DNA from 2 places in the Caballeronia sp. HLA56 genome. Region 1 is predicted to be linked to the other one. Evidence: predicted binding sites of a transcription regulator. Region 1 holds the regulator's gene; the other holds the start of a gene.
The links. Region 1 encodes FliA, which starts transcription of late flagellar genes. Its sites were predicted from a motif close to CTAAAGTTTNNNNNNNNNNNGCCGNTA; they were not measured.

Region 1 (3,190 bases):
CAAAAGCGCGACAGCAAAGACACGCGCAAAAGACCATAACAGCAAGAAATCACCACCAGGGGTTCAGTATGGAGCAGGCGCATCAACCGGCACGCCGGGCCTATGCCTTCGCATGGTCCGGCAACCGGAATCCCGAACGCGAGCAAGCCATGCTGCGTATCGGGATGGGAGCGGCAGTTCTGCTGGCTTATGCGGTGTATGCGTGGCGGCACCCTTCGGCCAACGCGTCGCTGATCACGCGGTTGATCGCGCTCTACGTGTCCTACGGTGCAATCACACTATTGCTCGTCAGCCGGATGATGGCGCTGTCCAACGTCCGGCTCGTCATCACCACTATCCTCGATCAGGCGTTGCTCGGCGCCATGCTCTTTCTCTGCGGCACGCTCGCCTTGCCGCTGCTGTGGGTGGTGTTCTGGTTTCTGATCGGCTCGGGATGCCGCTACGGCAAGCGCACGCTCGCCATTTCGTGCGCAATGGCGCTCGTCGCGATCGTCGCGCTGGCGTTGTGGCAACCGTGGTGGGTGGCAAACCGCGCCGCCGCGCTCGGGCTCGCGCTGAGCGTGCTGGGCGCGTCGGTGTATCTGAGTGTGCTGGTCGACAGGCTTGGCAGCGCGAATCGCGTGCTGGCGCGGCAGGCATCGACAGACCCGCTCACGGGCCTCTATAACCGTTACGCGCTCGAACAAACCGTGAATCGCGCGATGTCCGCGCCCGAAGCCGCCGACGCGAATACCAGCGCACTGCTACTGATCGACCTCGACGGCTTCAAGGGCGTGAACGATACCTACGGTCACGCGGTCGGCGACGTGCTGTTGCAGTCGTTCGCGCAATTGCTTGCACGGCGCATGCGCAAGACCGACACCATCGCGCGGCTGGGCGGCGACGAGTTCGTCGTGCTCGCGCGCAACATGCGCGATCGCAGCGCGGTGCTCACGCTCACCGATGGCATCCATTCGGCGCTCGCCGACCTCACGCTGGTGCAGGAGCGGCCAGTGAGCGTATCGGCGAGTATCGGCGCCTGCTTGCTGTCGAGCGCGGCAGAAGCGCATGACGCCGATATCACCGCCGTGCTGAGAGCCGCGGATCGCGCGATGTATCGCGCAAAGAGTCTCGGCGAAGGCAAGACGGTGTTCGCCGAGGCGCGCGACTTCGAGATGCATTGAGCCCATCCGCGCGCATTCGAGCGCCTTTGCAAAGGCAAAAGCAAAAAGCGCGCGGCCCCGGTTCGGGGCTTCGCGCGCCTCTACAACTCGGAACTCAGGCCTCGACGCTAGTCCACGACTGTTCCCGCAGCTTCGCACGCAAACGCGCCACGGCCTGGCTATGCAACTGGCACACGCGCGACTCGCTCACTTCCATCACCGCGCCGATTTCGCGCAGGTTGAGGCCCTTCTCGTAGTACAAGCTCATGAGCAGCTTCTCGCGCTCCGGCAACTTGTCGATGGCTTCGATCAGCGCGCCGCGCAGACTGTCGTCCAGAAGCGCCGACAGCGGGTCCGAACGATCGACGCAGTAACGGTCGAGGAACGGCTCGTCGTCCGCCGAGCGGTCGAAGTCTTCGTAATAGATCAACTGGCTGCCGTGCAAGTCCTGCAGCATCGACTGATACTCGTCGAGCGGCATCTTCATGTGCTCGGCGACTTCGGTCTCGCTGGCCGAACGGCCAAGGTTCTGTTCCACCTTGTGTACCGCCGACTCCACTTCGCGCGATGTCTTGCGCATGCTGCGTGGCAACCAGTCGTTGGCGCGCAACTCGTCGAGCATGGCGCCGCGAATACGCTGACTTGCGTAGGTTTCGAACTGGGCGCCCTGATCTTCCTTGTAGCGGCTAGCCGCATCGAGGAGGCCAATCATGCCGGCCTGAATCAGATCGTCGAGATCGACGCTCGCCGGCATTTTGGCGACGAGCTGGAGTCCGAGGCGGCGAACGAGCGGCGCATATTTCGTAAGCACGTCGGACTGCGAGAGTTTGCCTTGGGCGTTATACATCCTGTTCACCTTTCAATATCACATCGACGCCGTGCTGCTCATTGCATGATCGGAAAACGCCGCCGCTCGGTGCGCCGCTTTCCGTCCGCTTTCACCAGACTCGCCAACCGGAATGTGCGCGTCGTACTGGCTCGCTTCGTCGCCGCGCGAAAACGGCGCGGGACGCATCGGCCAGTGCAGCAGCTCGGCTGCGATGTAGCGGTAGTCGCGCGCCGCGGCCGTAGCCGGAAACGCTTCCACCGCACACCGAGAGAGCTCCCTCGCCCGAGCGACGCGCGCATCCTCGGACACATACCCTGCCTGCACGAGCGACACGGCCAAATAACGGCTCGCGACACCCGAGAGGTTGTCGAACGCGACCGCTGCATCGGCTGCGTCCTGCACGTGATTCATCAGCACGCGGAACTGGCCGATCGCGTGGGCGTAGTGCAAGCGCTTCATGCACGCATACGCCTCGGTGATCGCCGACGCGGCTACCCGCGTCACTATCAGAAAGTCATGCGCCTGCGCCGCGAGCGACGAGAGCGCGCCATTACGATCGAGTTGCGCATCGATCAGCACGATATCTGCGGGGCCGTCGAGCAGCGCGCGTGCTTGCGCTGCGTCGTGGCTGATACGTTCATCGCGCGGTGCGGCGATCAGCGAAAAACCCATCGGCGTGCGCACCGCGACATCCTGCAATTCGCGACGGCCGGACATCACCGCCGAGAGCGCGCCCGCGCCATCCACACCCGCCATGCGGCTGACCGAGCCCGCGTTATGCCGCTCGTCGATGACGAGCACATCCTTGCCATGCACGGACAACGCCGCGCCGAGGTTCACTACCGCCGACGTGCAACCGATGCCCGCCGGTCCGCCCACTACAGCCACCACGCGAGAACTGGCGCGCGTCAGCAGCCTTCTCAGGCCTTCAGCCTGATCGAGCACGAACTTATCCAAAATGGACTCCATGCAGTTCGGTCGTGGCGCGTGCGGACAGTGCGGACAGAAGCGCCGGCACATCGTCGTCTTGCGGCACGAAAGGCGAGCCATCGCGCGGAATGCAGAACGCGCTCTTGATGAGGAAACGCTTGGTTGCGACGTACAAGTTCTCCGGCACCTTCTGACCGGTCGATACGTAATGCACCGGCAGCTTGTAGCGGATGACCGTATCGAGCACGCTGCCGAGGTTGGTCGCCTCGTCGAGCTTGGTCAGAATGCA
Region 2 (3,190 bases), on a different contig from region 1:
ACGGTATCGAAATCGGCTTGCGAGACGAGATCGAGCTTTACCGTGCTGGCAAGCTGCGCGGTAGCCTGCGAATCGGCTTCGAAACGATGTGTCATCTCCGTCTGATTGGCCGGCTCGTTGCTTTTCGGGTCGAGCGGCGGTTGACCACCTTTAGGCGATGCCAGCACGATTTCCGCGCCCGCATCCTTGAAGGCGTAGTAGGGTGCGGCCAGCTCTTCGAGCCAGAAACCCGTCTTGCGGCCCGTGTTGCCGAGTTGGTCATGCGAGGTCAGAACCATGAGCACTTTCATGTTGCATCTCCGTGGGTGAGTAAGGCGAAACCGTTAAGAAGGTTGATGGGGTTAGTAGACCAGTCGTCTAGTAAATGCTTCAAAAAGAGCACCTCTAAGGAAGTGATGGCACCTTGCTCCCTGCTTCGTCAGGGAGCAAGTCGCAAGATCTGCTGCGTTGTCGTCGTCGCCACTTCAAACGGCTGCGTGTTGCGAACAATCTTCACCATGATGCTGGCGCCGAGCCACAGTTGATACAAGCTCTGCGCGACGCTTTGCGGATCACCTTCGATCGAAAGCGAGCCTTCCGCCACACCGATTTCGATTGCACTTGCAAGACGGCGAACGATCCCTGCCGTGCCGCGCTTCAACGTGGCGCGCATGGCCTCCGACATGTCCGCCACTTCGGCGCCGAGCTTGACCGCAAGACATTTGCCCTGGCAATCGAAGAAGGACTGGGTTTCTTGCCAGATGCTCCAGTAGTTCGTCAGCCGCTGCGCCATGCTCAGTCCGGGCTGCGCTAGCGTCTGGTCGAGGTCGTTCAGATAGTCCTCGAAATAGCTTTCCAGGAGCGCCACGCCGAACGCATCCTTGGAGCCAAAATAATGATAGAACGAGCCCTTCGGCACGCCGGCTTCCGTGAGAATCTCATTCAGGCCGACGGCGGAAAAGCCTTTGGCGCCGATCAACCGTTGACCAACGGCAATGATGTTTTCGCGGACGTCGACGGTTTCTGATGTGTTTGCGGTAGGCATAGGTGGACTTTAGCGTGCAGTAGACCAGTCGTCTAGTACGTTCGGAAATTTCTTGCCCCTCACGGACGCCAGGTCCGGTCTATGTGCGATTCCTCACACTTTGTTTCAATTTGTTGCAAATACACGGGAGGCTTACTGGATAAGGCTTTGCGGGCTGGACGAGGTTGCGAGGGTGTCGGCAGGCCGCCGGGCTTGGTAAAGATTTCAAGCCCCACTCCGTTAAAGAACTCAACAGACAAGGAGCCAAAGCCATGAAGATCGAATCGAACAACACGCCCGCCGCACTCCAATCCGACACCTTTCGAGTAGCAAGCAAACGCGATGTGCAGGCTACGGGCGGCGTGCAGCAAACCAGCGCGACCAGCGCAACCAGCTCGAAAGTGACGTTGTCCTCGTTGTCGTCGATGCAAGTCACGGGCGGCGCGGACATCGACGCGGCGAAGGTCGAATCGATCAAGGCGGCTCTGCGTGATGGAACCTACAAGATCGACTCGGGCAAGATTGCGAGCGGGATGTTGAGCACCGCAGGCGATTTGCTCAAGACGACGATGCGTTGATGGGTGGTTGAGCGGGAATGGAGCGCGGACGGCGTAGCGCAAAGCGTCGGGGGACAAAACCAAATGCCCCGTTCAAATGGCATGGCCGATTCTGCAGATTCGTAGTCGAGCGGACCGAAGCGTAGCGCGCCCGACATCAATCACTCGCCTGGCGGCCCATACATCTTCGGATTTCTGCGCGGCGCCTCGACACGCTCTGAATGTGAATGATCAGTCGATGCCGGAGCTTGGGTGGCCGACCCTTCGGCTCCAACGCTATTCTCCGGCGACGCCGGCGCACCAGGCACCGCGCATCCCGCCAAAACGATTAGCAACGTCCCAAGCGCGGCTTTCAACATTTTGCACCCGGCATTAACGCACATTGGCAATCGCGGGCATCTCTTTGAACGAGGGCTTGGCGAACAAATAGCCTTGCATCAGGCTCACGCCGGCTGCTTCCAGAAAATCGCGCTCGCCTTGCGTCTCGATGCCTTCCGCGATCACGCGAATTCCCAGATCACTGCAAATCTTCAAGACGCCGGCAACGATCCGCTGACGCACGGTGTCGGTGTCGATGTCGCGCACCAATGCCATGTCGAGCTTGATCAAGTCCGGCTGAAAGTCGGCGAGCAGTGTGAGCCCTGAATAACCCGCGCCGAAATCGTCGATCGCGGTTTGAAAGCCGAACGATTTATACGCGCGGAAAATCTGCACCAGATGCGAACGGCTAATGATGTTTTCACCTTCGATGGTTTCGAAGATGATCTTATTCACCGGGAAGCCGTGTTTTTCGGCGGCCTCGAAGGTACTGCGAATGCATGCCGCAGGCTGATAAACCGCGTTCGGCATGAAGTTGATCGACAGAAAGCTGTCCATGCCCATGCTTGCCGCCTGCTCGATTGCAGTCGTGCGGCAACGTTGATCGAAGTTATAACGGTTCGAGTCGTCGACCTGCGACAACACCGAACCGGCCGATTCGCCATTCGGCCCGCGTACGAGCGCCTCGTAGGCATAGGGACTGCCCGACCGCACGTCGACGATAGGCTGAAACGCAAAGGCCATTTCGATCTGCGCCACTTCGGGGCTATTGCAGCCACCGCAGCGAACGGGGCCGTTCGCCGGCTGTCCCGCCTCGTGAATTTTGATCATGTTTCGTTCGTCTGAAAAGTTGGTCTTTGAAGCGACCGCTTGCCATCGCGCGCCGGCCTTCAATATATCGGACGATGGAACGCGCTTCTTTAACTTCCGGCACCTCCCGCGCTCGCCATGATCCACTTCTCGAAGGAAACCACGGCGTCATCCCCGACGCGGTCTGCGTTGATCACCAGTGTGTAATCGGGCGCGCGCCACGCCGGCGCCGCGATCGGGCATACGAGTCGGCCTTCGGCGATATCGCGTCCGATCAGCGGCAACGACGCGAGCGCCACGCCGAGCCCCTCCGCTGCAGCAGCGAGTTGCAGAAATGTGTGCTCGAACTCGACGTGCCGGGCCGCGCGCAAGTCCGCCGCGCCCGCCTCCTTGAGCCACGACGACCAACTCGTGCGCGTGCTGGCGGAATGCAGCAGCGCGTGATGACGCAGATCCGCGACGCTTGCTATGGGACGCTGACGCAGCAGCGCGGGGCTGCACA

Region 2: flgM (flagellar biosynthesis anti-sigma factor FlgM) is a predicted target of FliA. The motif match lies at 1,220-1,246, and genes of this name have one in related genera.

What each region holds. Positions count from the first base shown of each region.
Region 1 is NZ_BAAHOB010000005.1:559,818-563,007, reverse strand. It holds gene ACYQ47_RS22005 (GGDEF domain-containing protein) at 69-1,163, shown strand; gene ACYQ47_RS22000 (RNA polymerase sigma factor FliA) at 1,258-1,989, opposite strand; gene ACYQ47_RS21995 (MinD/ParA family ATP-binding protein) at 2,008-2,928, opposite strand; gene flhF (flagellar biosynthesis protein FlhF) at 2,921-3,190, opposite strand, start outside.
Region 2 is NZ_BAAHOB010000002.1:172,743-175,932, reverse strand. It holds gene ACYQ47_RS07265 (type 1 glutamine amidotransferase domain-containing protein) at 1-290, opposite strand, end outside; gene ACYQ47_RS07260 (TetR/AcrR family transcriptional regulator) at 419-1,024, opposite strand; gene flgM (flagellar biosynthesis anti-sigma factor FlgM) at 1,276-1,581, shown strand; gene ACYQ47_RS07250 (EAL domain-containing protein) at 1,933-2,709, opposite strand; gene gcvA (transcriptional regulator GcvA) at 2,799-3,190, opposite strand, start outside.